DNA from 4 places in the Paenibacillus wenxiniae genome. Region 3 is predicted to be linked to each of the others. Evidence: riboswitches for the same ligand, from Rfam matches in the RefSeq annotation. Region 3 holds a riboswitch; each other region holds the start of a gene.
The links. A riboswitch is a leader RNA that binds a small molecule or an ion and turns the genes downstream of it on or off. The one in region 3 is predicted to bind thiamine pyrophosphate.

Region 1: it holds a riboswitch for thiamine pyrophosphate, as region 3 does, so the genes downstream of both, thiC (phosphomethylpyrimidine synthase ThiC) here and AAHF22_RS07355 (ABC transporter substrate-binding protein) in region 3, are expected to answer to the same signal.
Region 2: it holds a riboswitch for thiamine pyrophosphate, as region 3 does, so the genes downstream of both, tenA (thiaminase II) here and AAHF22_RS07355 (ABC transporter substrate-binding protein) in region 3, are expected to answer to the same signal.
Region 4: it holds a riboswitch for thiamine pyrophosphate, as region 3 does, so the genes downstream of both, thiM (hydroxyethylthiazole kinase) here and AAHF22_RS07355 (ABC transporter substrate-binding protein) in region 3, are expected to answer to the same signal.

Annotation. Positions count from the first base shown of each region.
Region 1 covers NZ_JBCGUH010000001.1:483,142-491,384, reverse strand. Annotated here, with positions in the region: gene AAHF22_RS02110 (hypothetical protein) at 1-276, opposite strand, end outside; gene AAHF22_RS02105 (AAA family ATPase) at 281-1,687, opposite strand; gene thiC (phosphomethylpyrimidine synthase ThiC) at 1,948-3,717, opposite strand; TPP riboswitch at 3,913-4,016, opposite strand; partial or broken gene AAHF22_RS02095 (M42 family metallopeptidase) at 4,180-4,428, opposite strand; partial or broken gene AAHF22_RS02090 (ABC transporter ATP-binding protein) at 4,403-4,966, shown strand; gene AAHF22_RS02085 (stalk domain-containing protein) at 5,064-6,464, opposite strand; partial or broken gene AAHF22_RS23840 (YrpD family protein) at 6,452-6,898, shown strand; gene AAHF22_RS02080 (M42 family metallopeptidase) at 7,110-8,147, opposite strand.
Region 2 covers NZ_JBCGUH010000003.1:456,828-465,070, forward strand. Annotated here, with positions in the region: gene AAHF22_RS07935 (energy-coupling factor transporter transmembrane component T family protein) at 1-59, opposite strand, end outside; gene AAHF22_RS07940 (ABC transporter ATP-binding protein) at 56-1,702, opposite strand; gene AAHF22_RS07945 (ECF transporter S component) at 1,680-2,282, opposite strand; gene tenA (thiaminase II) at 2,279-2,983, opposite strand; TPP riboswitch at 3,325-3,427, opposite strand; gene AAHF22_RS07955 (S-layer homology domain-containing protein) at 3,553-7,542, opposite strand; gene AAHF22_RS07960 (S-layer homology domain-containing protein) at 7,606-8,243, opposite strand, start outside.
Region 3 covers NZ_JBCGUH010000003.1:302,671-310,913, forward strand. Annotated here, with positions in the region: gene AAHF22_RS07335 (bifunctional 2',3'-cyclic-nucleotide 2'-phosphodiesterase/3'-nucleotidase) at 1-1,923, opposite strand, end outside; gene AAHF22_RS07340 (DUF8769 domain-containing protein) at 2,600-4,270, opposite strand; gene AAHF22_RS07345 (Spo0E family sporulation regulatory protein-aspartic acid phosphatase) at 4,473-4,691, opposite strand; gene AAHF22_RS07350 (pyridoxamine 5'-phosphate oxidase family protein) at 5,199-5,615, opposite strand; TPP riboswitch at 5,798-5,909, shown strand; gene AAHF22_RS07355 (ABC transporter substrate-binding protein) at 5,998-7,032, shown strand; gene AAHF22_RS07360 (MTH1187 family thiamine-binding protein) at 7,681-7,971, shown strand; gene AAHF22_RS07365 (ABC transporter permease) at 7,971-8,243, shown strand, end outside.
Region 4 covers NZ_JBCGUH010000009.1:93,123-101,365, reverse strand. Annotated here, with positions in the region: partial or broken gene AAHF22_RS16575 (DoxX family protein) at 1-260, shown strand, start outside; gene AAHF22_RS16570 (hypothetical protein) at 561-1,370, opposite strand; gene AAHF22_RS16565 (hypothetical protein) at 1,531-1,947, opposite strand; gene AAHF22_RS16560 (helix-turn-helix domain-containing protein) at 2,480-3,760, opposite strand; gene thiE (thiamine phosphate synthase) at 4,113-4,793, opposite strand; gene thiD (bifunctional hydroxymethylpyrimidine kinase/phosphomethylpyrimidine kinase) at 4,967-5,776, opposite strand; gene thiM (hydroxyethylthiazole kinase) at 5,848-6,672, opposite strand; TPP riboswitch at 7,021-7,123, opposite strand; gene AAHF22_RS16540 (alpha/beta hydrolase) at 7,552-8,243, opposite strand, start outside.

The DNA.
Region 1 (8,243 bases), on a different contig from region 3:
CAATTCAATAATATGCAGACTTGCTTTAGTTCGATCCAATATATCGGATGATAGAATGATACCATCTGCACATTTGGGATTGGTTATATATTTTAAAAAGTCATGATGGTTCTCGCCGAGTACTTGAATAAATTGCTTGTTTGTGGCATTTGAAAATTCCACCTGTACTCTGGCTTTACCAGCAGGATCGTTTTCCTCCAAAGTCAGAAAGGGAGTATCCAATATGTTATAATATTCTTTTTTTATTCGCTCTAAATCAAATCCAATCTGAATCATATCGTCACTCCACATGATTTTGAATCATATCCGTCTCTTTAATTAATTGTTCAAGCGTATCGTTAAATGTTTTCATTTCAAAACCGTAAGGTCCTAATTCAAGCTTTGTGATCACAGTATGATCATCAACATTTTCAAATTGATAGGCGTGCACTAAGTCAAGATCGGAGATAATATCCTGTTCACTGTAATTTAATTTATCTAAAAGATTATCTTTGTCGTTTCTTTGCGCGATCGTTAACAAATTGTTGATCTGTTGGGCGAGCGTGTCACTATGGGTGGTAATCCAGATTGCTTTATCTTTATTAACAAGGCGGAAAAGGAAACGAGCCATTTTCAACTGCATTTCCGTGTGTAAATGTGCTTCTACTTCTTCAATGATCCATAAGTCGGGATCATTATCAGAAGATAGAAAAATAGATAGAGGTGCTAACTCTGAGATGAGTGATGATGTTACATGTAATGGATATTGAACTTGTGAACCTAATGGAGTGAAAACAAATTGATTATATTCGTTTTTATTCAGATTACCTTTTAGAATTTCAGTATTAAGAAATAATTGTTCGGAATTATACAGACTTGGCTGATGAGTATCTATATTGTATTTTTGCAAGCGAGATAAAAAATCACTTATTGGATAGGTGAGAGTTGTACCTGGAAAAGCATTATATGGTTGATCATCTTCATTTAAAATAAATGAACCTGCTATTGTTTCATCGAATGTATTACCTACGATTGCACGGTATGTTTGCATAAAACCAGTTCTTGATGCTGGAAGATACAGAGGTTGTCGCAATTTATTACTTTGAAAAATGCTATCAAAAAAATCATCTCTAATCATAGTTACGGTAACAAATCGTAGAAAAAACTCAATTAATATTGAACTGAATGTACTGTTTACAAATGTAAGTCTTTTATCTCGATATAAAAATTCATATTTCGTTGAGGTATCTTCATCTTCCATATCAGCAGAAGATAGATTGATACTTTCTACGAAAGTGGATCTGATTCGTTTTAATTTGAAAGGTTCTTTATGTTTTCTCGATATACGAATTTCGCTTAATGTGATCGGAAAGTTAAATATTTTTTGGAGCACAAATTCTTTATTCTCATTTAAAATATCGTTAAATATATTTAAAATTATATCTTGATCAATAATATCGATAATGGCTTCATCGTTTTTATTTAACTGAACTTTTGTATTATGTTCTAATTTCTCAAATTGGGGGTGTTTTTTTAAATCTTTTCGTATAAGTTGTTCACTCTCAGTCAAAATGCCCCACAGCAACATCATCAAATAACTCTTACCCGTATTATTTTTACCAACAAACATCATAAACGGGGACACCGTAATCGTTGCTTCCTTAATACGTCCAAAATTTTTCACATATAAATCCCATTGGTTTCGCATAATATACTCCTTCTCAGCCAAACTATATCTATTAATATACCTTATTTGTCTGTATACATAAAATGCTATGGGGTAAACATATCGTTCATCCCATAGCATCTCATCTAATCATGATATATAGTCCTGTTATTTTACTATACCTAATTTAATATGAGGACGTTTTATTTAAATCAATCAACTATTCCTTTTTACAGTCATATTTTATATATTAAACGATGATCTTCATACACTATCGTCCCAACCAAACGACTGCTACCTTTTCACTCATAAACCCCATTCATCGTCCCTTGCCGCACCCGATAGCTCTCCGCCATCTGCTCCATTCCAGCCTCGATTGCCTGTTCAGGCGTAATCCCGTCCTGTTCTGCCAGTTCACGAATATCCTGTGTGATCTTCATGCTGCAAAATTTCGGTCCACACATCGAGCAGAAGTGTGCGGATTTGGCGCCTTCCGCAGGCAATGTTTCATCGTGATAACTCAGCGCGCGCTCCGGATCAAGTGACAGATGGAATTGATCACGCCAGCGGAATTCAAAGCGTGCGCGAGACAGGGCATCATCGCGGTAGCGGGCGCGTGGATGACCTTTAGCGAGATCGGCGGCATGAGCGGCGATTTTATAAGTGATAACCCCTTCTTTTACATCGTCACGATTCGGCAAGCCGAGATGCTCTTTGGGCGTGACATAGCAGAGCATTGCCGTACCCATCGAACCGATCATTGCTGCACCAATGGCGCTTGTAATATGATCATAGCCAGGCGCGATATCAGTCGTCAGCGGACCAAGCGTATAAAAGGGCGCTTCCTTACACACATCCAACTGGCGATCCATATTTTCCTGTATAAGATGCATCGGTACATGACCGGGACCTTCGACCATGACCTGCACATCATGCTGCCAGGCGATTTGTGTCAACTCCCCCAGTGTATCCAGCTCGGCAAATTGGGCGGCATCGTTGGCGTCTGCAATCGAACCAGGACGCAGTCCATCTCCGAGCGAAAAGCTAATATCGTACGCCTTCATAATCTCGCAAATGTCTGCAAAATGAGTATAGAGGAAGTTTTCCTGATGATGAGCCAGACACCATGCCGCCATAATGGAACCACCGCGACTAACGATACCGGTTACGCGCTTAGCTGTAAGCGGAATGTAACGTAGCAACACGCCTGCATGAATCGTAAAATAATCTACACCTTGCTCTGCCTGCTCAATTAACGTATCTCGATACACGTCCCAGCTTAATTCCTCAGCACGACCACCGACTTTTTCTAATGCCTGGTAAATCGGTACAGTCCCAACAGGTACAGGTGAATTGCGAATAATCCATTCACGCGTCGTATGAATATTTTTGCCGGTGGACAAATCCATAATCGTATCGGCACCCCAGCGTGTTGCCCAGGTCATTTTTTCGACTTCTTGCTCAATGGAGGAAGCAACTGCCGAATTGCCGATATTCGCATTGATTTTCACATGAAAACGGCGTCCAATAATCATCGGTTCTAGTTCAGGATGGTTAATATTAGCCGGGATAATCGCGCGTCCGGCTGCAACTTCGGCACGTATGGTTTCCGATTCCATTCCTTCACGAATAGCGATAAACTCCATTTCCGGCGTTATGATACCACGACGGGCATAATGAAGCTGGGTTACATTCTGTCCTGCTTTTGCCTGTAACGGCCTGCGCCCGTAATGGGGAAACGGCTCAGCACCCTGCTGATCGACCTTATCCTGATTGGAAAAGCCATTATCCTCTGGACGTGTCATACGTCCATTCGTATATTCGCAATCGTTACGTTCCACAATCCAGCTTGCACGTAAAGCGGGTAAGCCTTTACGAATATCAATCATTGCTTCTTCATCGGTATAGGGACCGCTCGTATCGTACACACGCAGCGGCTCATTTGCCGTTTCTACACCGCGTATGTCAGTGGGGGAAAGGGCAATTTCGCGTTCAGGCACCTGAATGTCAGGGCGCGAACCTATCGTGTACACTTTACGGCTGCCAGGCAATGGGGTGGTCAAAATCGTCATTTTCTAAATCCTCCTACAGTATATGGATAGCATCCATCGGAGACTGCGAGGCAGGGAGCATGAGAGGACAGACGTCATTTGTATAGGTACAATAAGCCAGATGATCTGTATCATCGCTTCTATGTTCACCGCAGACGTCAAAAAGCCGCCTCCGGCGAACGGAAGCGGCAATACGATCACAGGCAAACAAAGCCAGTCATCATTGCACCACTTTCCTACGCTGGCATGACCCAGATCAGGTTCAAAGGGACAAAAGCAATGCTTTATCTCAGCCTATACAGGCGCCCCCAGTGGATGTCTCGCTACACACTATACGATGATGAAGCGCATTCTGTCAACTTTTTCCAGAGTATGCCGCATCATATCGTGTAAAGTAGGTGTTTAATAGCTTGTTAATTTAATGCAGGTATATTAAATAAGACGTTCGTTTAAAATAACGATGACGTCATAGTCATGTATTCATTATTCTGTAATATAAGCCCCAAGCAATCTTGTCGTATTGATCACCGCATCACTATGCGTACGCTCCATCGCATGCGACGCATGCACCTCCGGCCCGATCAATGCCGCACGGATGTTATTGCCAGCCGACAATGCTGCTGATGCATCCGAACCATAATGCGGATACACATCAAGCACAAACGGAATCCCTTCACGTTTAGCCAGCTCTGCCAGCTTGCCGGTCATTTCATACTTGACGGTACTGGAAGACTATTTAGAGGAATTCCCAGGCGTTGTACTAGCCGTATCCCATGATCGCTATTTCCTGGATCGCACCTGTGAGAAAATATTCGCGCTTGAAGGCGGCGGTGTCGTTAGCATTCATGCGGGTAACTATAGCGAGTATGAGGAGCGTACAGGCGGACAATCGATGAAGTCGGGTTTAGCCGCTGAAGGTAAAGGAGCAGCACAGCCCAAAGCAGCCAGCAGCACACCAGCGGCTAATAGCAACGTTGGCGTTGATGCCAGTGAATCCGCAGGCGAAGCCAATAAACGCAGCTCATCCCGCGATAAGCTCAAGTTCAGCTATAAGGAACAACGCGAATACGAGCAGATCGACAGCATGATTGAAGCTGCCGAGCAAAAGCTAGAACGCATCACGACCGAAATGGAAGCCGCATTCAGCGATTCCGTCCGTTTGCAAGAACTTATGATCGAGCAAGCGAATGCCGAGCAGGAGCTGGAGCATTTGATGGAGCGCTGGACGTATTTGAATGAGCTGGCGGAGAAGATTGCGGAGCAGGGGTAGAAAAGCAAGTAGTATAGAATCATAACAGAGAAACCCGCAGACAGAACGTTTTATTCTGATGTCTGCGGGTTTTAATTTGTATATTTTCTGCTTTAGATTAATTTTTAAAAGAGATACTCACAGTATATAAGTTTGAATCCCAATTGACAGTAGCGCCTTCAGCCTGCGAAATAAAGCGTAACGGTACAAACATGCTTCCATCAATATAAACAACTGGAGCATCTAACTGGACTGCTTTTCCATTAATCATGGCATATTTTTGGTCGACTTGTAATTGAATCATCGTATTTTTACTCGTAATCTTCACTAGATTTTTTTGGTTTTTGTTCCAATTCACAGTCGAACCCATCTCTTGTAAAACACCTCTAATCGGTACATATACATAATTACCAACCATTTTTGGTGAATTCACAGGATGAAGCAGTGTTCCATTCAATTCTAGTTGAATCGGTTGGATCGCTGGCTGTGCTGTAGCTATACGCCTAATATTATTTGCTATTCCCAGTTGACCGTTTACATTCACACCTGTAGACCAAACTTCACCAGACTTCGTAAGTATAGTTGTTGCTAAAGGATTCTGTATCGCAGCGATTCCATTGGAAGGAACCCCTTTTAGAAGCTGAGTATCTGTTTTGGATATAAGCTGATATACATTTCCGTTGCTTGTTATGATAGCTGCATTATTTATTGGCTGAGCTGAAATAGTTTTAATTGGTTGTGTTAAAGGCACTTTAACGACTTGGTTAGCATCTTGATCATATATCCAACCATGCTCGTTGGAATCTATACATGCAATAGCTTTTTCACCTGAAGATATCATTTTGATGTTTTTTAGATCAGGTAGCAAAGTAGGTTTTGCAGCAATTGAACCTGAAGAACTGGTGATTGATATACTCCACACGGCTCCTTCAGATGTTAATACATATCCATGATTTTGGCTCGCCGCGATTGATACAATATGTTCAGGGGTATTAGGGATAGCAGAAGGTTCATTTATAAATTTGGATGCATTATCAGAAGTACTAGTTTGACCCCATAACTGAACTTTACCGCTCTGATCTAAGCCTAATACAAAATTTGCGCCTACAGCGATTTGTTTAATACCGCTAAATCCGTTTATCATAACAGGTGTACTGGATTGAGCTTCATTCTTTCCAGGCCATTTTTCAGACCAACTGAATACCTGTCCACTTGTGTTCAAAGCAGCATTAATATGACGCCCGCTTCCAATTTGTGTAATGCTTGTTGAAGTTGGAATATGTAGACGAGTAGGAGCAAAACGATCAGTTTCATCGCCCAAACCTAAGTTGCCATATTGATTATAGCCCCAAATCCATAGCTTTCCAGTATGATCAAGTGCATATACGCTGTTATTCGCACCGGATAGTTGAATAATGTTTGACAAATGTCTTTGATTTTCTCTTGCAAATGAGGTGATGTTAAATGAAACTGTACCTATAAAGCTAGCGATCAATAAACTAAGTAATATTTTCTTCATTTCAGTTCTCCTTTATACCAGAGTTTAACAATGAATTAAATATAACCTTTAGTGTTCAAAGTAGTAATGGTTATTTATCCAGCGAGCCTATACCAATAGATGTTTGGCGGAATTATAGCTCATCTTCCACTAATGAACAGAATGCTATTCGCGTAAAACTTGTAGGAACAGCAGTATGTACAGACTTAAGTTGCTCTCATAGAGCTAATACTAAATGGACTTCAATATTTTCGAAATCTAATACAGGATAAGAAAAAATTGATAATTACAAAATACTTGCTACAATTGCTGGTGCTAGCCCTTCTGGACAATTGAATGCTACAGTAAGTGACATAACGGTTGACGGAGTGGCAAAAGCCCCTGTAAAGAATGCTACTGATTATACATCTATGGATATAAGCGGAAATACAGTTAATTATAGGATTAGCAAGTGATGTTATAGTGAGTAAATCTAACCACTAATTGTTTATTAAATGTAATTAGAAAGTTGTTCCATAATGTAACTAAAACATAGATATTCCAAGATTTTAAATAGTTTTTTAAAAGTGTTTATGTATGAGATGCTATCAAGTGAACCGATTTCTAGTTCACTTGATAGCATTTTATGTTTCTAATGGCATGATTTACGATAGAACGTTGATCTAGTTACTCCGTAATATAAGCCCCAAGCAATCTTGCCGTATTAATCACCGCATCACTATGTGTACGCTCCATCGCATGCGACGCATGCACACCCGGTCCGATCAAAGCCGCACGGATGTTATTACCAGCCGACAGCGCCGCAGAGGCATCGGAACCATAATGCGGATACACATCAAGCACAAACGGAATCTTTTCACGCTGCGCCAGTTCTGCCAGTTTGCCAGTCATTTCATAATCGTAAGGGCCGGAGCTGTCTTTTACACAGATCGACACATCCGTTTCTTTACACGATAGATCGTCGCCCACACAGCCCATATCGACTGCGATCATTTCATCAATTTCATGCGGGATATGAGCAGCACCGTGACCGACTTCTTCATAGTTGGAAATGAGCAGTTTCACCTGATGCGTAGGCTTCCAGCCGTCTACATAGGCCGATTGCAGCAAACCGAACAGAGCGGCAACACTCGCTTTATCGTCCAGATGACGAGATTTGATATAGCCGCTTGGAGTGAGCACCGGACGTGCATCGAAGGCGATATAGTCGCCAACCGCAATGCCCAGCTTTTCGACATCTTCCTTCGACGATACCATTTCATCAAGGCGGATTTCCATATTTTGTTCTTCACGCTTTAATTCATAGGCATCATCGTAGACGTGTACCGATGGATTGGTCGTCAAAATGGTGCCGGTGTACACACGACCATCACGTGTATGAATCGTACAGTATTCATTTTCGATACTATTCATCATAAAGCTACCAACGATCGACAACCGAAGCGTACCTTCCGCTTTGATCGCACGTACCATCGCTCCGAGTGTATCCACATGAGCGCTGAGTGCAATTGTACGGGAAGGGTCTTTACCTTCCAGTGTGAGTACAAGACCACCTTTGCGGTTTCGCTCAGCTGTGACGCCCAGCGTCAGCGCTTCCTGATGCAGACGTTCGATCAGATGATGAGTGTAGCCGGTAGGGCTTGGTGTTTCCAGTAGTTCTTTAAGCAGGGACAGTGTGTAATCGCGATTAATCGAAATGTTCATGAGGTTCTCCTTTTTCAAACGGTAAAATGATGTACTGTCCGTGAGAAGATGTATATGTACTATACTCTGACAGCCTGGGTAACAAAACGCAATGTA
Region 2 (8,243 bases), 150 kb from region 3:
TGGACGATCAGTTTGCAGGACGGATTAAGGGTCGATAACCAGGAGCCATTACTTTTCATATCATATGTCGCTCCTTCCGCTCCAAATGCAGGCGATACGGCAGCGGTGCTTCGATTACACTCTGCTGTAACAGCTGTCGATTCAAAAACAGCCGCAGCGGATCGCCATCATACACAATGCTACCCTGCTGAAATAACAACACTCGATCGGCATATTGATCGACCAGCTCCATATCATGCGTAACCATCACAATCGTTGTGCCCTCTTGCTGACGTCGATGCAGGCGACCGACCAGCTCTGCTGCTGTACGTGCATCCTGTCCAAAGGTCGGTTCATCGAGCAGTAAAAGCTCCTGATCAAATAACAGCATCGTCGCCACACTTAAACGGCGCTTTTGACCGAGACTGAGCGAGAACGGATGCTCCTCCCGCAGCTCTTCCAATCCAAATTCGCGCAGCAATTGTAGCGTCCGCTCTTCCAGTTGCTGTTCATCCCATCCGCGTTCTCGTCCGCCAAAAGCGATTTCATCGTAGACCGTATCGGTGACAAATTGCAGCTCTGGATTTTGAAAAACAAAGCCTGCCCGTGCATACAGCTCTCGATCTGACCATTTGCGCAGCTCTTTACCGTGAAAATGTACTCGCCCTGATAGCGCAGGTACAAGCCGCAGCAAGCTTTTCAAAAAAGTGCTTTTGCCACTGCCATTTTCACCGACGATAGCGATCCATTGTCCCGGCGAGAAGGCTACGTCTACGCCTTGCATGACTGCCTTACGCCCGTATCCGATCGCAAGCTGCTCGGTTTGGATCAACATGGAGGCAGCGTCCGTCGTTGTCACCGTAGACCGAGTGTCCGACGGTAACTGCATCTGATCATGCTGCGCCATGCGCTGCTGTAGCTGTTGCGTGAGCTGTACCGCGAGCGGATGCGCCGGATGATGGCATACATCCTCCCAATGATACGGGAATAGCTGTGGCAACCATATGCCTGCTTCCACCATGTCCTGCCGATACTTCGTCATCATCTCCACAGGTTCGCCCTCTGCTATCAATCGCCCCTGTCCATCCAGCAAAATAACCCGATCCATCCACTCGATACACCCATCCAGCACATGCTCAACGATGATCATCGTATGATTAGACGCATCGCCAAGCTGGCGTAGCAAAGTGAACACTTCATTACGACTGGCAGGATCGAGCTGGGCGGTCGGCTCATCGAAAAAAAGTACCTCCGGCTCTAACGCAAGCAAACACGCCAGTGCCAGCCGTTGCTTCATCCCGCCGGATAATGTCTCAATCGGCGTATGACGCGGAATACGCAATCCAACCTGCTCCATCGCCCGGTCGATAAGTGGCTCCATCTCTTCACGCGGCACGGAACGATTTTCCAAACTAAAGGCGATCTCCTCATCGACATGCAACATGCAAAATTGCGTATCCGGGTCCTGAAACATCACACCACAGGCAGGCTGACGATACACCTCCCCTTCCAGCTCCGCTTCCATATGCTCAGGAATAATTCCGGCGAGCACCGATAATAACGTCGACTTGCCGCTGCCACTTGGTCCGAGAATGAGCACCTTTTCCCCCTGACGAATATGGACGTTCAATCCATGCAGTACCGGTCGCTCCTGACTGTAAAAGCGTACCGATAATCCATCACAGCCGAGATACTTTGCCTTATGAACCGGTTGGAAGACCATTGCCTGTTCCTCTTCTGCGACGCGACTTCATCATTTCATACGAATTTAGCACACCGGTACGCGCCAGCGCTTCAACTACAATCTTGGCAAGCAGTCCGCCCAGCAGGATGCCACTCACGACCTGAATGCCGAGCGTCAGCCAGAACATCGTCATCGTGTAATAGCCCATTCCATTCGCAATCACGCTGTAAATCATACTGCCAACCGCAGCCAATGCGCCGGATAACATCAGCGTCCACACATTAAAGCGACGATAGCCAAAAATCGCAAATGCCAGCTCTGCCCCCAGTCCTTGAAATACCCCGATCAGCAGCGCCGACAAACCAAAATGACTCCCGGTCAGCATCTCAACCGCTGCCGCTGCCACTTCAGCAATAAGCGCGGCTCCCGGCTTGCGGATAATATACGCCACAATCGGACTGGCAATGACCCAGATACCAAACATAAAGCCTGCTCCTACCGGCCCAACGAGCGCAGAGATCGGAATCCATAGTGTAGACCAGCCCAGATATACTACCCCACATGCCACAGACAAAATGACCGCGAGCACGACCTCCTTCATATTCCACGTCCGGCTCATGCGCGTGTCACCTCCACCGCATCATGCTCATTCAGCGGCACCGGCCAATCTTCCAGCGTGTACGCCATATCCCAGAACAGATATTCATACTGGCAGCTCAAAATAAAATGGCGCTTCATCCGCTCCCGATGCTCTAGTGTTGTACGCGCTGCAATTTCATCCAATCGCTGGCAAAAGCGCTCGGTAATCGTATCGGTGCGATTACCATAAAAGTCGATCCACTCGTAAAATGGATGCGTGGCATCTGGCTTCACTTCATCCAGCAGACGCTTGCCAATTTCCCAGTATGTCCACGGGCAGGGTAGCAATACCGCCAAAATATCACCCAGATCGCCTTCCTGTGCTGCGGTGAGCATATGCCGAATATAGTTGTGCGCCGACGGTGCCAGCGGATAACCTTGCAATTGCTCGTAGGGTACACCTGCTATCTCACAAAAGTTATTGTGCGGATGAATCTCGCTATGCAGTACAAAGCCAATCTGCTCATTAAACATCGCCATATCGTCACGATGCTGGCATTTGGCAATCGCCGTACCATAAATGCGCATAAATGCATTTAAATATTCAAAATCCTGCTTCACATAATGTACTAACTGCTCCGGCTTTAACGTCCCTTCCGCAATCCCACGTACAAAAGGATGGGCATAAATCGCCTCAAATACCGGATCGGCTGCCTGTCTAATTTCTTTTGAAAAACTCATCATTTCCTCGCTCCTTTTCAAGTAAAAGTAATCGGAAAGAGCCTCCCTGAGCTAGTAGCGTACGATATTTTGCTGTGCAAAAATCCTTTTCATCGCATCACGTGTTAGGAGACCGCTAACACTAGATCAGTGCGATATTTTGCTGCGCAAAAATCCTTTTCATTGCACCTCGTGTTAGTAGATCGCTAACACTAGTAGCGTACGATATTTTGCTGCGCAAAAATCCTTTTTCATTGCACCCCGTGTTAGGAGATCGCTAACACTAGATCATACAATGTTTTGCGACGCAAAAAAGCCGCTCCATATGGAGCGGCAGTATAAACGGCATAGATGATCCTATCCCTGCACGGTCTCCACTTTCCTACGCTAGTACGAACTAGATCAGGTTCCAAGGGTCCGAGGCAATCTCGTCTCAGCCAGTATATGGCTCCCCTAGTGGTCTTTCTCGTATAAGTCCTGCATCTCCCCTAACGAAGCGGATGACAGCAGAGCTGTTTGATTGCTTTTTACTCTACACAGCACGATTACGTCTGTCAAGCAGATCAACGACCGAGCAGGTGAGAAACGGCTTATTTTATAAACATATACGTGTCTTTCGGATACTTGCTCCACTCATACGATAAGTTAAACTGATTGGAACCATACCCGATACCGTCTTTACGTAAAATGGTTCCGCCGTTAGACAGGATTGGATTTTTTGAATTCGGATCACCGAGCACATCCAGCACGGTGTTGCCTCGCTTCAGAACAATACCTGTAATATTGTAATCGGCTGTTGAAGCGAACATCACCTCGTCATTATAATAAGACGCAGACGTAATATCAAAGAAATCGTAAAAGTTCGAATTTAGCACAATATAGTTCATTCCTTGTGAACTACCGTCGTACAGGAGCGGAAGATTAAAGCTGCTGATCGTATTGGTGTTTTTCGTCCACTTATAAAACGTCAGGCTGTAATCTTTATTTTTGCTTGCAGCCGAGCTTGTATTCATCAATAGCACCGTACGTCCATTTGAACCTTCTACATATTGCGAGAAATACATATCCTTCGTCGTTACCGGGTCCTGCTTCACTGCGAATACGACAGCTCGTCCATCTGCACCGATTACCCATTGCAGCACAGGCAGTGAGGTCAATGACAGTGACGTATTGTTCAGAGGCGTTGGGCCTGTAAAGGTAGAATCGGCTGTACCCATATACATCGTGAAGGAATTCTGTCCTGGGAACAGATCAGACAGATCATAATTCACGGAATTCATACCATATTTCATATTCACGGTAATGATAGACGTGTTCATTAGCAATGCATTATGCACCTTGAGCGTGTATTGAACCGTGCCGCCAGCCCCATCGTCTGCTGTAATGATCACATTCGTTACACCGCTGATCGCGCCTGCTTTGAGCGTGAGCATATTGCCACTAATCGATGCATTAGCCACATCCGTATTGCTGGAAGTCAGCGTATACGTTAATACGTCTCCATCCTCATCACTGAACAGTTGACTCAGATCGTAATTGCGATCATTCGTTACGCCCGGCGTAAGCATTTGCTCTGAAACCGAAGCGACAACGGTTGGTGCATGATTGATTTTTACAACCTGCACGGCAAAGGAAGAGCTATTGCGGCGACCGTATTTATCGTAAACGTCAAACGTAACGGTCGTATTGCCAAGCTGAATCGGCGTGAGCAAAATACGCGCATTGCCCGTCGATACGGTTGCGGTCGAATGATCATACGTATCTGCGGTCACACTGATCGAATCTGGATCGATATTTTGTAAATACGGCAGCAAACCGAACCATACTGGCGGTTTGCTCAGATTAACAATTTGCAACGGAATGAACGAGATCGAAGCTTCCTCTAATACCGTTACTGGAATATTCGTGTTGATCTCGCCACCACGCCCATCGCGTGCATACACCTTAATCGATGTTATGCCTGCTGTGCCTGGCGTTATGCTAAGCTTGTTTGCATTTACCGAGGTATGAACTGCATATACATCGGATGATACCGCTTCATACGTCAGTGTATCATCGTCTGGATCAGAGAACAGTGTGGACAGATCCACCTCGGTGGCTGAGCGTCCAACAATTAGAGTCACTGCCTGCGGTGTATGGGCCACCACTGGACTGCGATTCGGGGCTGGCAATACAGTAACGAGCAGCTCGGCGACCGTTTCACCACCACGTCCATCCTTTCCCGTAATCGCAATCTTCGTCGTCCCTTCTTTGACTGCGTGCACGGACAGCTGTGTACCACTGAGTGTTGCGCTGGCTATACCTGCATCGATGGATGCGGCGGACAGCTGAATTACGTCCCCATCCGGGTCGGTGAATATGTTGCTCAGGCTAACGGTCTCATCCTCTCCGCGCACGGTGACCGTTACGGGCAGTAATGGTGCCGCAACAGGCTTACGGTTAGGGACAGGCAACACCTCAACCTGAAAGGTCAGCGTCGATTGTCCTTGTACACCATCATCGGTGATCGCATTATCTTTTGCGGTCACCGTTATCATCGCCGTGCCTACCTGTAATGGATCAAGTTGTAGATTGCCGCTGTTATCTAGCGTCAGCTTCGTTACATTAGGCTGACTCACTATAGCACTGTACGTCAATGTGCCTTGCTCTGGATCGGCAAAATAATCGCTCAATGTTAACGATACGCCCGGCTGCTGTAATGTGAGCGTCTGATCTGGCGCATTAGTGACAACCGGGTTGCCATTTACCGTTACTTTAAATGTCGTATTGGAGCGCTTGCCTTTGCCATCGTTGGCAGCAACGGTAATGGTAGCTGCGCCTGCGGACAGCATACTAACGGTCAGCTTGCCGCCGCTTACGGATGTTTTGGCAATCAATGACTTGGATGAGGAGGCAGAGTACGTTAATGTATCGCCATCTGGATCGTTAAAATAATTATTCAGATCGATGATTCGATCGGTACTTTTCTCCGTAGCGACCATGTCTTTAATTGGAGCTGTCAATACAGGCGCACGGTTGCTGGAGCCGGAAGAACCGGAACTTGTCGGGCCAGTCGTTGTACCCGGTGAACCCGTTGTCGTCGCTACTCCGGTCACATTGCTGCTCGCTACGCCGGTCGACAGGGATAGATTGCTCACCTGCGTTGTTGAGTTGACACTCACCAGTGCAGATGGATTCGTTACTTGCAATGTCTGTACCGTTCCCGTCGTATTCAGCGCCAGTGCTCCCGCACCGCTCACGGTTAGCTGTGAAATAGAGCTAGTACCGCTCAACTGTGTCGATTGATTGCTGTTCACATTCAGATTCGCCACATTACCCTGTAATTGCACATGGCTAGCACCATTATTCACATTTACTAGCGGCAGTGTGGCACCACTTTCAATATTCGCATTTGTATTCACATTGACGGTAGACACGACCGAGTTCGCGTCCATCACCACATGAACATCCTGCTTGTTCACATTCACATCATTTAGTACAGCACTGTTAAATACGACCGTATTATCGTCTCCACCTTTAACAATGGTCGTACCCTCCACTTGAAGTCCTTCCGAATAAAAGTCATTCGCCACGCTATCCGCAATCGTCAGATTGCCTTGAATATGCGCGTTTAGCAAGGACGTATAATCCCCTGCTACCGTTACATCACCACCAATGACCGTATCGCCTGCATCCAGCTTCATATTACCGCTAAATTCAGCAGCACCTGCTAAAGCTGGCTGACCGGTAGCATGCAGATGTAGCGAACGAACCGCCGTGATCGTGCGTCCGTTTGTATCAAAGGTTAGCCCGGCGCCTTGTAATGCGGCGGCATTACGGTCATTGAGCAGACCTTTCACATTCTGCCCAAGATCATAAGTGATACCGTTGATCTGTACCTGTTGATCCGATACCGTTTGCAGCGTCGAGATACGCTGCTGTGGAAACAGCGCTGACAATAAAATACTTGCTGCATCTGCACGCTTCACAGCGGCTTTAGGCTGTAGCTTGCCACTGAATTCGCTCAATAGCTCATGTTGTGAAGCCGCGATCAGCGATGGAGCCGCCCATTCACTGGCACCGTTCCATTGCTCAGGCAGCTTAGTGTGGGTGTCGACTTCCAGATTAGGCTGCGCGATACGGACCGCCAGTGCGACCAATTCTTGCACCGTTACCGAATCCTGTGGACGGAAACGACCATCACGATCCCCCTGCATCAAGCCTGACCGCTTTACCGCCTCAATGGCAGGCAAACTCCAAGCGGATGCTGCCACATCACGGAATGACGATTGAGGCTGTGCTGGCAATGGCAGCTTCAATGCCTGTACGAGTAATGCCGCCAGCTCCTGACGACTTAATGCTGCCTGCGGACGAAAATGGCCGTCAGGCGCGCCTTGAATTAACCCAACTGCAAGCGCGCGGTTCAACTGCGCCTGTTGTGCGGAAGATAGTCCGCTAATATCATTCCAGCCTTGCGCCGAAGTCAGCGCATTTTGCCATGCAACTGGAGCCGCCTGTGTCACTGCCAGAAACGGTAATGATGGCATCGCAACGAGTAACGCCGCAGCTACTTTCAGCGCAAGCGTTTTATTTTTTTTCATGGACAAGTCCTACCCTTCAGGGAAAATGGAATACGTAGATGCTAGCAAAGCCAGGCTTGCCCTTTACGGTTTCGCCATGCCATACACACCAAGATTGGAATCATCTGCACCCGATGTGATCATCCATTCTGAGCTATTGAAGCTAATGGGATTGCCTACCGTACGTTGATCTCTACGCAGCGTCTGATCGGTCGAGAAGGTAGCGATATCCATCAGCTGATTTTTGTAGTACAGCTTGACGGTTACTGGCCCTGACGTATTGCCCAGCCCAAGATCACCATAGTAAGACTCTCCTTGACTCATCAGATCTAATCCATTATTTTCTTGAATTACAAGTGTAGCTTTCGTCTGCACTACAGCCTGTGAATCATTTAATATGAACATCTGATCAATAGTTGAATTACTATCAGATATTTTCAAATACAAGTCGCTATAACGAAGCGAAGCATTCGTTGGATTGTACAGCTCAATCGCCTGATTATTGCTATCCTTCCACACCATTTCCGAGATAAACGGTCCGTTTTTCACAACCGATACATTGACATTTTGCGCATTTGTGCCGCCCTGACCATCGTTTACTTTTAGATTTAAGGTGGTTGAACCTGCACCGACAGGGGTTGCTGTCAGGATGGAGCCGTTCAATGATGTTTGCATGACATTGGTATCTGAACTCGTTGCTGTATAGGTCAATACGTCGTTAT
Region 3 (8,243 bases):
ACCTTTATCCGCTACTGCCGATTTGGTGGACAATGCGCTTTGTGCATTAGGTGATGTGTTAAACGTCACATTGGCTTTACCTTTGATTGGAGCGAACGACCAGTTACCGTCAGCTGTCGGGTTGATCGTTTTGTTTTCACGGATATAGTCGATGATGACCTGACGGTTCTCATCTGGAGCAGCCAGAACGATACGCTTACCATCTGGATTCGCCAGTTTGGATGAAGATGCGCGATAGTTGTTCGTTGCTACGATAAACTCCTGCTTTGGATCAATCGGCTTGCCGTTGTATTCCAGATTGACGATACGGTTAGCAGACTCATTGACCACTGTGCCTTTGCCATCGTATTTTGCTGGCTGTGTCACATCGATCTGATATGTTACGCCATCAATCACGTCAAAATTATACGTTGGGAAGTCCATATTGATCAGCGGCTGTTCGCCTGTTTTGGACGGATCGATCTGGTTAAATTGGCCTGCGGACCATTCCAGCCAGTTTTTCACTTCCGCTCCATTGACTTTGACCGCATAGACGGTGTTTGGATACACATACAGGTCAGATACGTTTTTGATCGCAATCGTGCCTGCTGGGATATCGGTGTAATAGTTCGCACCAGAACGGCCGCCTGCTTTGAATGGTGCACCTGCGGACAAAATCGGCATCCCTTCATAATCGGTACCTTGCAGCTTTTGCTCCAGATACCATTTTTGAGCATTGGTAACAATCTGGATCGATGGATCATCTTTCACCAGTGCAAAATAGCTCGTAATACGGGACGTTGTCGTGCCGACTGGCCCGCGGATATAGTCCAGTGTTTCTTCGTGCTCTTTGTATACGGAATCGACAACGCTTTGATCTGCACCAACAAGTGCGGATTTGGTCGCTTTGTCATAAATTGGACGTGCTTCAACCGTCGAATTGGTTACTTTCCATTTGTCGCCATCTTGCGTCAGCTCCATATCGATAATACCGAGATGGTCGCCCCAGAAGCCAGGCTCCACGGAAGGTACACCATTGATCGTGCCTTTGGCCAGATCAACGCCTGTTTTGCCAGCGAAGTCGCTGCTTGGGAATACTTTGTGCGCATGGCCGAACATGATTGCATCAATGCCTGGCACTTTGCTTAAGTACAGCACGGAGTTTTCCATCAGTTCGGTTTGCGGAATATCTTCAAAGCCAGAGTGCGGAACCGCGATAATGATGTCTGCACCTTCTGCCTTCATTTGTGGAATGAACTTGTTCGCCGTCTCTACGATATCCTTCACGACCACTTTGCCGTTCAGGTTGGCGCTGTCCCATTGCATAATTTGCGGTGGAACGAAGCCGATCACGCCCACTTTCAGGTCGTGTGTCGCGCCGCTCTCATCCGTTACTTTTTTGTCGAGAATGAGGTAAGGGGTAAAATAGTTTTTCTCGCCTTTGCCTGTACCATCATCCGTATAAATATTGGCATTCACATATGGGAAATTAGCGCCTTTGACTGCGTTTGCAAGGAAATCCAGACCATAGTTGAATTCATGGTTACCGTAGTTACCTGCATCATAGCCGAACTGATTCATCGCTTTGTACACCGGATGAACTTCACCGGGTTTGAGCGGATTTACTTTTGCCATATAATCGCCCAGCGGTGTGCCTTGCAGCAGATCACCATTATCGATCAAGACGCTGTTTTTCGCTTCAGCGCGAGCTTGCTTGATCAGTGTAGCTGTTTTGGCATAGCCGTACTCATCGGTCGGCTTGTCGGAGTAGTAATCATAGTTGACGACGTTCGTATGAATATCGGTCGTCTCCATCAGACGAATTTTAACGACGGCACTTCCAGTTGTTTCCGCTGCGAATACCGGAACAGCTGTCACAGCAAATAGCTGTAGTGCGACCAGAGCGGTCACTGCTTTACGAATTGTCTTTTTCCCCAGTTTCAAAATGCATAACCCCTCCCACATGATGTTGGGCACGTATCAGAGTCATTTTGTATCGCTTCCAAAATCGGTCGGTAAAACAGTGGTTGAAGCCAGATATGTACAAACAGCATGGTCAGTGCATTTTCGCTTACGACCTGTGAAATATTGACCGGTGGTAAAATCGAAGCTAACAAACGTCCTTACGTGCGATTGCTTGGTAAAATTGTATACTATTGATTACAATATTTGAAGCATAAGTTAACGTTTATTTACTATTTTTTTTAATTTCATGCAAAAGCTGCTATCTGTTGTTATGTTGGTGTTGTCTTTTGGGCAGAGTGAAATGGCATGATTGTCGTCGTTTTCAGCAGTATTTCGGCGCGCTCAAATAATGATCTATCTCTATTTCTACCTCGTCGTCACCTACGCTGTCCCTGTTTGTCCTCTCTGTCTGTGTGTGCTGCTGTTTGTACTATCTGTCTGTATGTACTCCTATTTGTACGCTTTGTGTGTACTCTCGTTTTTACTCTCTGTTTGTACCCTTTCTGCTCTGTATAGGCTCTAGCAATCTACATTCTAGCCGCCTGCGCTATATCTATGTCCGTTTCTATTCCTGTTTTACCCATTTCTCCATACAGCCTGTCCTGTGTAGCACATCCTACATCTACACAGGACATCGCCAGCTCTGCCATACTTTTTATTGTTCATCCAATGTCAGTGCAAAATGCAGTACGTCCGAGCTACTATTCGACTTTCCAGCAGCATAGACGATTTCGGCGCGCGAGCCAGACTGTACTACAGTTGGTGTAGACGCATCCGTATGCACCGCAATGTGCAAGCCAGGTAAATGCCAGCCATCCGCTGTCACATGAATCTGGTCCAGCTGTGGGCCATCCAGCTCAAACACAAGCTCCATCGGTAGCATCGTCTGGAATCGTGCGACAATGTTCAGCTTACGCACACCTACCTCCACATCAAAGCTCATTCCGCGTAAATGTGTATTCCAGCTCTGCCCCTGTTGTCTACGTACCATACGCAGCGAATAACGCTCACCCGTTGCCGTCATCCAATGGGCGGTAGCATGATGCATCTGTCCATTCGTATTGCGGCTCCCTGACAGCCCGCCGATCATGAGCCGATCGGTAATCCATGCTTTCGCTGTACATACATGGCGATTTTGCCCCGGCAGATCGCGTTCACATAGCTCTTTGAATTGACGGGTGACAAAGCGCTCAGTGCCCGTATGAAGAAGACGTTCTTGTGTCTGCTCTTTCAAGTCCACACCTACCAGCGCGATCAGCAGATTATGACTCGTTTCACAATTGACCCGGGTCAGATGACGGTACGATTCGCCGAGTGCCAGATAGAGCAGTACACCGATCGAACTGTGCTCCGTTATATCATTTTCATAACTGCGTGCGAAAGGACCGCATATATTTTCCAGCATCGGGCCGTAAAAGTCGGCGATATCCTGCCATAATCCATGTTCCATTTCCAGACCCATATGACGAAATGACAGCGTGCGTCCATAGACGCGCCACATGCCAAGCACGGTCAGATCAACACCATAATAGGTGCTGGAATTAAACTCGGCAAACGAATGCAGCTCCATATAATCGCGATGCAGTGCAGCCGCTCCTTGCTCCGCATGTGTCATCCAGTCCAGTTGTCCATAACGATGCCCGTAATAATGAGTAATAAACAGATGCATCAGCTCAATATTCGTATTGGTCGGAATCGATTGTGAGCGATAACGTTCGAGCGAAGTCGTTACCGTAAGCTGCATTGCACGATCCATACCTTCAACTAGCTCCACCGGCAATTCATGTTCAAAATACTCCAAAATCACCGCAAACGTGGACGCGATAAATTCGCGCCAGTTCGGATCAAAGCTTTCCCATACACGCGGAAACACTTCATCGGTCGCCTGACGGAATAGCTGCGCCAGCTGCTCATTTTCGCTCAGATTACCGTACTTCGCAAAGCGACGATACACTTCATCCAGCGCATCCGACTGCGCATAACCAAAACCTGGCGGAAAGCTGCTCCAGGCGCTATGTCCGGCTGGAGGCCACGCACGCTCCAGCGATGTATTAAATGTACCATCGTAGATTTCACCCGGCTGTACAAGCTGTAGATCAAGGATCTGCTGAATGATGCGGCTAGCTGTGGCGATTTGTTCAGCACCGCCGCATAAGAGCAGCCCTAGCGCATAATGCGCGCTTTCACGGGTGTCATGTTGCCCGTCTTCTCCCCATACCATATGCACGGCTGCATCATAACGTGCATCCAGTTCATCCAGCGCTTGCTGTATCAAAAATTGCCTGTCCGATGACATCGATGTGATTCCACTGTGTTTGCCCATCATGAGTTCCACTCCTTCTGCATGCAGATGAATGATCTCAGTATGCGATACGGTCGATCATGATGGCAATAAACTTGTTTGCAAGGATAAACCGTATGCCCGATATCCTCCGCTGCATCACGATCACTACACCATTTCCTCTTGATGGCGCAACATAAACAAAAAAACGTCAAACCGGCATGGAGCCAGCTTGGCGTTTTCATTTTCAGCCTTCCAACGGTGCTTGTGGAAAGCAATTCTCATTCAAATCGCGAGACAGTTTTCTATTTTTAAGCTGTTTATGATACAGATAGGAATCCATAATCCGATCGAGTTGTTCGGATTGATCGATCACGCGGTGGTCACAAATGCCATGCTCGGCAGCCATCTGATTCAAAATACGACGCTCCTGCTCGATTTGTTGTTCCATCTTTCTCAAATCCAAGGAAACCACCTCCCGTCGATTATCCCTTCCGGCATCCATCATCCGCACTGACCAGCAGCGTTCTACTGCTATGGAGGAGACTCCGTCTGGAAACGGTATGTCACCTTGTCGTATGATCGCTCATACGTAAATAGGATGCTACGCACTGCTATAAAAACACCGTTGATTATATCCTATTATTCATAGGATGAACCACATGCTTAATAACTAAAATTTGTAGCTTTATATTCGTTATACCTTAATTTTACAAGCCGTTTCAAGTTCCTACAGTCCCTATTTTATCCTGATAATGGAAGCAAAAACTGACAAAAAATACGCTTCTTCCCCTCCCTATGTACACGTAAATATTACAAAATTCGATAACGAATAAACGTGTTTTCTAGCTCTTCTCAGTCAAGGCGCGCAAAAAGCGGACTCCAGCAATTGTGCCTGAGTCCGCTTATGGTTCGTTCCAAAGCGCTGAATAGCGCTAATTTTGTCGGATAAATACGCGTTACATGTCGGCGATTATGCTTCCCATGTTTGACGATTACCGTCCTGATCGATGTATTCAATCGTTTGCGGTGTAATATCCAGTACGACATAGTCCGGATCATCCGGGCCATCCAGCCACTTTTTGAACTCGTCTTTCCAGACGCGCTCTTTCAGTTCGCTGTCACTGGACACTTTGCAAGTCGCTTCAATCTGTACAACTTCGTTGTTGCCGCCCTTTTCATAGCCAAGCAGCAAGTAGCAGTTCGGGTTCTGCTCCAACTCTTCTACTTTATGTGTTTTGCGATCTGTCGCCAGATGGATCTGTAATCCATCATTATATATTGCCATATAGCGGACACGTGGCTTGTTGTTCTCCACTGTGCCAAATGAGCAAAACGGATTGTTCGATAGGGCTTTGATGATTGCTTGTTCTGTAGTTGCTGTACTCATAATCAAGCTCCTTTCACAATTCACATCGAAATAGGTTCGTCTAAGTTCCATGTTTCGCGTCAGACGCGTTCATGTCTCCACTCGTTACATACCCGCTCTGTTGCATGCTGAACCGCATCCCCCTGCTACGATCCTGCTGGACAGGTCGTTCATGCTCGTCTATAATTACACCTAGAAAAAGCGCATAACGTGTGGGGAGCTGGAGGAGTTCGGCTGAGAGTGTATTCGATTAATACTGACCCTTATACCTGATCTGGATAATGCCAGCGTAGGAAGCTACACATGCCATGTATGTAAGCTCATATATGCACCTATGTCGTCCCGGGTCCGGGGCGCTTTTTTATTTTATACAGGTTAGTAGACGAAGGGAGAAATAACAGCAATGAGAAAACTTGGAACGATGCTGGGCACGCTGCTGCTCGTAAGCGCCTTACTCATCATGACCGCATGTGGACAAAAGGAAGGGACGACTTCCCAAACCGCGTCTAATGGCAGCACACCCGCGCTTAAAGATGTACAGGTGGTGCTGGATTGGACACCAAATACGAACCATACCGGACTGTATGTCGCTCAGCAAATGGGTTATTACAAAGATGCCGGACTGAACGTCGAGATTATCCAACCGGGTCAGAGCGGCGCGGATACGCTCGTTGCTTCCGGTAAAGTGCCATTCGGCATCAGCTATCAGGAAAGCGTAACGCAAGCACGTGTACAGGGTGTCCCACTCGTATCGATTGCAGCAATCATTCAACATAATACATCCGGCTTTGCCGCACCGGTTGATCGCGGCATCAAAACACCGAAAGACATGGAAGGCAAATCCTACGGCGCATGGGGTTCTCCGGTAGAAGAAGCGGTCATGAAGTCGATTATGGATACCGATGGCGGCGATGTGAGCAAAGTGAAAAGCGTCAATATCGGCGATGCCGACTATTTTACAGCTGTAAAAAAAGGCATTGATTTTGCATGGATCTACTACGGCTGGACTGGAATCGAAGCGAAACTACGCGGCGAACCGCTCGATATGCTGTACGTCAAAGATTACTCACCAAGTCTGGATTACTACACACCGGTCATCACTACCAATGAACAACAAATTCAAAAAGACCCCGAACTGGTCAAAGCTTTTATGAGCGCAACCGCTAAAGGCTACGAATACGCGATTGCCAATCCCGACAAAGCAGCCGATATCCTGATCAAAGCCGTACCTGATCTCGATCCTAAACTCGTCAAAGCAAGCCAGGAATGGCTATCCCCACGCTATCAAGACGACGCTTCCCAGTGGGGACTGCAAAAAGAGCAGGTATGGAAAGGCTACGCCGACTGGATGTACAAACAGAAACTACTCGAACAACCACTCGACGCTAGCAAAGCCTTTACCAACGAGTTCTTGCCAGCACCGCAAACAAGTAAATGATTGCTGCTAACGTAATTGATTTGAAAGTGCTTGATTTCATGGATGTCGCTTTGTGACTTCAATGTTGCTTCGTTGCCTTGATATTACTTCGTTGCTTTAAGCGTGCTTCCTTGCCTTGATATCACTTCATTGTTTTGAGCGTGCTTTCTTCCCTTGATATCGCTTCATTGTTTTAGCTTTGATATTGCTTCGATCGCGCATCAGAGCGTTAATGAGAAGTGACTTTCATTTTACTGGAGAAGTAGCCTTTATCTTATTAAGGTAGAGTTTAGGAATAAGGTGAGATTTAGGATGAAATTGCGTGGCACGGAATAAATTACAATCAGTGATGAAGCATATGATTTTTTATAAAGTATTTTTTAAAGTAACATGCGTTACGGCTATAAAATAAACAGGGTAATACAACATCATTTTGCGAAGACGTGTGTGCAAACAATGATGCGAGCAGCACGGAGCGGAGGGACGGAAATAAGGGGAAAGGACGACTTTTGAGCACGGGAATCTACAACTCACTCCTACTCCGTAGATTCCTGTGCGAGACGGGAGTCCGTCCCCTTATTCCTTCCCGGAGTGGTGTATGCCCACCACCATAGTTTGCAAACAGCGTCCCCAGCAAAAGATGTTTATTACCAACTCAGGAGGAAAATCATGTCACACACCCTACTCAGCATTCAAGTCATCCCCAAAACACAACCAGGTGAGCACTCCTACGATTATGTAGATGCAGCCATCGAAGTCATTCAATCAGCTGGCGTAAAATACGAAGTCCATCCACTCGAAACAACGATGGAGGGCGAACTGACAGAACTGCTGGATATCGTTCGTCGTATGCATGAGGCGCTTGTGGAGAAAGGCAGCCCCAGCATCATTTCCCAGATCAAAATCGCCCATAGTCCAGACGGCATTAGTATGGACGGTTTGACTGAGAAGTATCGCTAATGTCTATACGTGACTGGTGGAAAGGCATATGGCCGCCCTTAGGGGCGGTCGTTTTGTTCCTGCTATTGTGGCAGGCGGCAACGTCATTTTTTCATATCGAGGACTGGATTCTCCCCAGTCCAGCACGAATCGTAACCGAAGCTAGCAACAGCTATGATCGTCTGCTCGGACATACGTGGGCAACGCTACAGCTGACACTGGAGGGCTTTGGCATCGGTGTGGTGATTGGTCTGCTTGTGGCTGGCATTTTGCATGTGATTCCATTTCTGCGG
Region 4 (8,243 bases), on a different contig from region 3:
TTGGCTTGATTCTCGGTACATTTACAACGATCGCTGCGCTTATGGGCATGGTGATGAACTTTGCGTTCCTATTCTCGGGTACGATCAGCACCAACCCGTATCTGATCCTGCTCGAAATTTTCATCGTCGTAGCTGGTGCCAATGCCGGCCGAATCGGTCTCGACCGCTGGGTGCTGCCTTACTTGAGAGCACATATTTTCAAACGGCAACCGAAACACGGGGGCAGCACACCGACCGCACCTAAGCATAGCGCCGCCTGAGTAAAATTGGATAGGTTCGCCAGATCGTATACACAAACTGTTTTGCTGGGACAGCCCCCCTTCGGCGTGTATCCATACAAGTTTGCATACACGCCCTGGTTACTGCCTGACCTTAAAACCACGCTGTAGAACATATAAGAGCAGTATCTTTTAAATCAATAGCCAGCCTCATCTATGCGGAATTTCCGTTAGAACGAGGCTGGCTATTGGTTGTAAACATGATGGTGCGCGGATTGTGCGGAATAAGGTCACCACCATCGACAGAATGATAGGCAGGAGCATGATGAAATAGCTCATCCTTTATGCTCGGTCGGTCTGTCCGCCAAAAGCGCGCTGTAGATCTTGCTCACCCGTTTGGAGCATCAGAGCAACGTCATCTGGGTATTTGGACGAGTACATGACGCGAATAATATGTCCTTGCTGTATCTGGGACAGGCTGCTTTCAAAAATATCTTTTTGCGTATGGATTGTACGTGTTTCTCCGGTTGATGTGGTCACGCTAAGCGTCAATTGTAGTGGAATTTTGCCATCGCGGCTGTTCCCCATCGGCACGACATCCAATACTTTGGCATATAACTGTTCTCCGTTACGTGCAATCTCCATCGTTTCTGGCGCTACGCCCTGCCGAATCATCTGCTCGTTAAGCAAAGACTGCATTTGCTCCTGCGATACTTGACCGTTACGATCCAGACCGACTTTAGCAGGATTTTGGGCAGAGACGAGTAATGGAATCACACTGCCCGGTTGAAATTGCGGAATGGAGGTTTGTGGAATAATCGCTTGAAAAGAGGCTGGATAGGGCTGCTGCCCTTGACGCGTTACCATCACCTCGATATTTAGCTGTGGCTGCTCGTTGACGTAAGTGCCTGTTTGCTGCACACGACGGATCAAGCCCACTGCCGATTCACCAGATTTGATCGTACGTAAGCTGAACACGGTGCCTAGAATAGATGGGATGAACACCAATGCGATGCCAATGTACAGGAGTGGTTTGTACCATGATGCATCGGTAATGGAAGTTACACCATTACCGGTGAAGTTGGCGTAAAGAGGCAGAAGTGCTACTGCTAATATACATAGTATACCCGTTGTTGTCAGCATTTTAATCATTATTCATTCCTCATTTCCTATATAAATTTCTTCGTTCTTCGTTCTTCGTTCTTCGTTCTTCGTTCTTCGTTCTTCGTTCTTCGTTCTTCGTTCTTCGTTCTTCGTTCTTCGTTCTTCGTTCTTCGTTCTTCGTTGCAATGGTGAAGGCTACACTCCCTGTTTAGTCAAGTCGTCCCATGTAAATAAACGAGGATGGATGCGCTGGATGGGTGCCGAGTCCGATCACATCGCCAGGGCGTGGAATTTGCATTTTTGGAACGAGCGTCTCCATGCTATGGGAATAGCGGGAACCGCTGTTTTCGACCACATCCATCGTCAGCACCACAATCGGATCAAAATTGACCAGCTTGCCGGTATCCTTGACCGATACGACAGTAGCCATAGCCGTGATCGCTGCGCTTCCGGATGCTGCGGTTTGCATCTGCTTGGCGGATTCGAGTCCGGCATTCATTTGCTGCCGTTGTTCTTTTGGAACGAGTCCTTTGATCAGCATACCGCTCAGTCCTTTATTTAGTGCCGCATCTGCCTGCTGTAATCGGTCGGTCGGTTCGGATTTCTTTTTAAAAAATTTCATCATGATAACACGCTCCTCTACGTTTGAATGGTCTGAAGTTGGAATAATGATTCTACGTTGAATTGATCTAGTCGCTTGTACAATAAGTTATCGATAACTGTGTGCTGCTTAATTTCATTATAGAAACGGCTGTCGATCATCACAATACATTGGGGGACATACAAAAAAGCAGGCATTTTGCCTGCTTGAGTACGAGCGAATGACATCTTTTTTGCATATGAAAAGGAATTTTTCGCAAACAAACCGTAAAATATCCATATTTAAATAGGCTATTTCCAGCTGTATATTGTTCAATTGGATCGAAATCCACATGATTTTGCGGTCAACTAAGGCGAATGGGGAAGTTTTTAAGCTGAATATATCGTCTACTGTATTCATTTTGTTGCTTATTCATTGGGTCGTTTATTCATTGGATCGTTCCATGCCAATCATGAACAACAGCATTTCATTTTTGATGAAGAACAAAAATTCGATAAAAAGCAGAAATAAGAGGGGAGTCATATCCCCCCTGCCATCATTTTGCCATTCCACCTATTCAGGCATGACGCAACACATACACCAGCTTACGATAATACAGCGCTGCATCTTTGTACCGTCGCTGTTCCTCCGCCACCGTCGCCAAACCTTCATATAGCACACTAAGCCGATCCTGCTGGCGAATCCCTTCAAAATACGGCAAACATTGCAGCGCCCGCTCCACAAACGACTCATGCTGTCCCGAAGACAACGATAGCTGACTTTCATAAAAACAAAGCGCCATCTGCTGATCTGTTGCCAAAGTGCAGTTACGTAGCCGATCTAATAGCGATACAAGCGTGCCCCAGTCTTTGCGTGTTAAGGCAATCTCACAGCGATAGACGAGTACTATCGGTTCCCATCCTTTCTGTGCTTCTTCTGATTGCATCTGTAATATCGCTTGAAAACGAGTAAGCTCCTGTTCCGCCTGCTCCATTTCGCCGCTGCGTGTAAGCATAATGATACGATTGTTCATAATCGCGCTTAGCGTATCACTCTGGTGCTGTGTATGAACGAGATGCGCTTCAGCCATCGCCAGTGCAGTGAGCGCTTCCTGCGTCCACTCCATCGAAAAACAGTACCCACTGTACAGCACATACAGACCGGATAAACGATGGAACATGCGCTGCTCATAAATATGCGCAGTCATCTTTGTGAAAGCCGTTTTCGCTTGTTCAAACTGCCGCGTATGTACATAAGCTTCCATACTAATCTGCTGTGCAGTCAGCCATATTTCATTGCCTTGATCCAGCAGGGGCAGCCATAGTTCCAATTGATACAGCACATCGTAATACTGCCCCAGCGAACGAAAACGCTGTATTTTATAAAATAACAGTGCTTTGAGCAGCGGTACAGGCAGCTGAATTTGATCCGGCCGTCCAAAATGCTCCAAATAAAAGTTCAAATACGATTGATGCACATACTGATAAGCATCCGGATCGTTCAATTGCTGATAATATGTCGCTTTCATAAGTGCAGTTGTTAGCTCTACGGTCAGCGCAGGGTGCCGATCCGGCAGATCATTGACCTGCTGCTCTGGAATCGCCGATGCCTGTGCCGTTAATATTTCAAAAATACGCTCCGCTTCTTGTAATGTAGATGCATCGGTATTGTCGGTCTGTGCAATATAGTCGGTTTCTACACCAAGCCGCTGTGCCATCTCCTCCGCCAGATCATCCGGCAACGCATAACGACCGGCGAGAATGTTGGAAAAATGCGCCTGAGTCACCAGCCCGTCAGTCAGCTCTTTGCGCGTCACCTGCTTTTTGTCACACAAATATTGAATTCGTTCCTTCAGCATATAGATTGCTCCTTCCAGCATTGCTTCGCCACTTTCTCCTGTATGGATGTGTACTGCACAGACATTACGGCTACCTTTTACGTATCTGCTTCAATCTGGAAACGGGCAGCGTCTGTTGCATACCATAGCAATTCGCTTCGATCGACACAGGAGATTTTCCAATCCAATTATAGGGAAATACAGACAGCAACTCAAATGAATCGGCAGTGAGCAACCTTTAGCTAAAAGGAACCCCTTCAACCTTCAACCTTCAACCTTCAACCTTCAACCTTCAACCTTCAACCTTCAACCTTCAACCTTCAACCTTCAACCTTCAACCGAGCATTGTAAGGGGGACAATCAACAATGGCAACTATAAATATTGAACAATCGTCTTTTTTAACATATGCGCCGCTTCCGCAGGTGCATCAGCTGCCGCAATCGCCGAGATGACGGCCACTCCATCCGCGCCAGCGCGGATTACCGGCGCTGCATTATGCTCATTGATTCCGCCGATGCCAACCACGGGAATGGTCAGACCTGAGCGGCGCAATTGTTGAATCACTTCGGTACCACGTACCGGCTGTGCATCCTCTTTGGAGACCGTCGGGTAAACGGGACCGACACCAAGATAGTCTGCTCCAGCGGCGATAGCACGGCTTGCTTCCACTAGCGAATGGGCAGATACGCCCACGATTTTATTGGGACCGAGACGCTGGCGTATCCATTCTGCTGGAGCGTCATCCTGTCCCACATGTACTCCATCTGCATCTAACGTCAGCGCCAATTCAAGATCGTCATTAACGATAAAGGGGACATGATGGGTGCGACAAATATCCTGCAAGCGCCGCGCCAGCTCTACATACTGCTGCCCGCGTAGCGCTTGTTTGCCCTTTTCCCGATATTGAAACATTGTAATTCCGCCCGCTATCGCCTGTTTTAGCACCTGTTCTGGCGATTGGTGACAATTCACACTGCCCATAACGAGATAGAGCGACAGGCGCGCACGTATCCAATCGATACGTTCCGCTGTACCGATGCGAGGAAGCAGCATATCGCCAGAAATGCGATCATCAGCAGAATCATGGCTAGCAGATGCGTCCACTCCATCCAATTGTGTATGCTGGCAAACCGAATTGGCTATGAACTGGGATTGCAAATGTTCACACAATTCGTGTTGACTGGCTCTATCTCTATCTTCATCTCTATCCGACAATGACGATTGATTCATCGTACAGCCCTCCTTTGTCGATAAGCAAAATGATTGGTCGGCCCGTGCACCGAGCCGATGCCCAGTCCATCCTCAATCGCAGCGTGCACAAATGCTTTGGCAGTTTGCACAGCGGTGAGCAGATCGTTATGTTTCGCCAATTCAGCTGTGATCGCAGCCGAGTAAGTACAGCCTGTTCCGTGCGTGTGCGGCGTATGGATACGTGGCCCTTCTACATAGTGAAAGCTGCGTCCGTCGTACAGTACATCGATCGCCTGTGCGGTAGAGGTATCGTGACCGCCTTTGATCACAACTGCACGCGCGCCCATATCGATCAGCTGGCTTGCTGCTTGTTCGCGTTCAGCCAGCGTGCGAATCGGTCTGCCGATCAGTAACTCTGCTTCAGGTACATTGGGTGTGATGACTGCTGCTAATGGAAGCAACTCCTGAATAAGCGCCTGTACCGCTTGTTCTTGCAGCAGCACCGAACCGCCTTTGGCTACCATCACCGGATCGATCACCAGTGTCGTCCAGCCATAGGCTTGTACCGCTTGCGCCACTTCGCGAATAATCTCGGCGCTAAACAGCATGCCTGTTTTAACCGCAACAGGCTGTAGATCATCTCCAATCGAATGCAGCTGCTGGACAATACCTGCCATTTCGACCGGATAGACACCCTGTACGCCTGCTGTATTTTGCGCGGTAATTGCTGTAATGACAGACATACCATATACGCCCAGCTCCTGAAATGTTTTCAAATCCGCTTGAATGCCTGCTCCGCCTCCACTATCTGAGCCGGCAATCGTTAATGCTTGTGGGATATGCATCATCTTTCGCTCCTTTGCCATTTGCTATTGTCTATTGTCAATCCAATCGTGAACATGGATCATGGGTCGCCTCAATGCTTCGTTTCATGTGCCGAATCCAGATGTCGCTGAATAAGACAATGCCCATCCACCTGCTCCGGTGTAACCATAGATAATCGATTCAAAAATGCCATTTGAAAACTGCCTGTTCCCTGTCCACCCGCATCGATAGCCGCCAGCTCAGCAGCAAGTCCGTAACACGCTACCGCCTCGGTTACCGCTTTCAGACGTTGCTCGGTATCGTTCACCACCGCAGCAAAGGCAGCAACGACAGAACTGAGCAGGCAGCCCGCACCTGTAACTTGAGTAAGCAGCGCATGTCCGTTACTGACGGTATTCACCTGCACGCCATCGGTCACGATATCCTGTTCGCCTGTAATGACAACAATACAGCCAAGCTTGCGTGCCGCTCGCAAAGCAAGTTCCTTCCGATCTCCGGTTCCTCCGCCAGCATCTACGCCTTTGATCTGCCAGTTCTCGCCGATCACATGCGCAATCTCTGCCACATTGCCTCGTAAAATATCCACTTTCACCTCAGCGACGATCTCATGCGCGGAAGCGGTACGATACGAGGTCGCCCCTGCACCGACCGGATCAAATACAACCGGTACACCTGCACGATTCGCCGCCTTCCCTGCTAGCTTGATCGACTGTACCGTATACGGGTCAAGCGTTCCCATATTCAGCATGACCGCGCCTGCCATCGCCGCTACATCCTCGACTTCTTCATGCGCAAACGCCATAAATGGCGAAGCTCCCAGCGCAAGCAATCCATTCGCGGTAAAATTCGTAACGACCACGTTCGTAATATTGTGTATAAGCGGATTCACGCTACGTACTTGCTGTAAAAATGACATTTCATTCGCCTCCCAGATATCATTTTGATTCTTCCTCGTTGTCCCTGAACAGGTATACGGCTACTGCTATGCCAGCTCTAGCTGTCTCAGCTTAGCAGTTTTTACATCGTCAACAGTCTTTACAGGGCTAGGGCTAGCGGTCTGTGTATCACTAGCAGTCTGTACATCCCCAGTATGCTGACTTTCCGCTATACCACCGATACCCGCTTTACCTGGCAATTTGCTACCTCACAACCCCATATACAACAAAAAACCCACCGATCTCCCGTGAGAGAAAGGTGGGTCATATCCGTTCACTTATTGTTGAGGAAACCCTTACAGTCTGAGTCCGCCTCATAAGTTGAAATGAATAGTCATCTTCCACTTCCCTCCGCTGGTATGATCCAGATCAGGTTCCAAGGGTCCGAATATCGTATCCGTCTCAGCCATCAAGGCTCCCCTAGTGAAATTGCTGCCACGCTATGCTGCTTTGTAACGCATAGTCGGCTCGTTCGTTATGCAGATGTACGTTATAGCGATATCGTACAATATCGCTAATGTGTAGCAGCTACTATTTGCTGTATAGATCTAGCATGACAGGCATACGCCTATGCTGCTAATGTTTCTTTACCATACCACGGGCATCGTACTTTGGCAAAGTGTACAGTATTTTGCCTATTTTAGGTATGCGTTATCGTGCGGTGACTTCTAATATGGATCATACACATGCAGCGACCTTTTTCATCAGCTGGGCTAGACCGTTGAGTATCGCACAAGATCATGTGATGTTAGATCGTTCATTGCTATCATAAGATCATACAGTCATAAGATCATCTAATACTGCGCTAAACCTTCCAGTACTAGATGATATCATTCAGTACGATATCATTCAGTACTGCGCTAGATCATCCAATGCTGCCACTGCGTCTGTGCAGCGGAACGCTCTGACAACCATTTGCATGTATGCTCCAACAACTCGCGGCGATGGGGTCCTGACGAATACGTGTGATCTGCCTGGAAAATAATCTCTTTGTCACAACGACCTTCGCTCCGTGTCCACAATTCCTTTTGATATAAAAAGGCATAGTCAACTGGAATCACATCGTCTCCCGTTCCGTGAATCACAAGCACATCGCCTTGAAAACGGCGTACTTCCTGAAACGGCTGGAAATGACCGAGCGATTCAAAATACTCCGGTGCAAAGCCATAACCGAGAAAATCAGCTTCGCCTTCCAATACCGCCTGGTCATACGTTTCTCTGCCAACAATTTTGACGATATCATTAAATGGATGACCGACCGGCGACCATAACACCAGATGGTTCACACGTCGATCACGTACCGCAGTCAAAATAGCGACAGCTCCGCCCAGACTATGTCCAAGTAAGGTGACCCGAGTCGGATCAATATCATTGCAATTCATTACATAATCCAAAATGGTACGCGTCTGTTCGACCATCGATTCTAATCCCTGCTGACCATATTCACCTGTGCTTTCTCCGCAACCTGCATAGTCAAAGCGTACAACCATATAGCCTTCGTTCGCCAGCTTGCGTGCACTTTTGACAAATAAGCGATCCGTACCGATCCGAT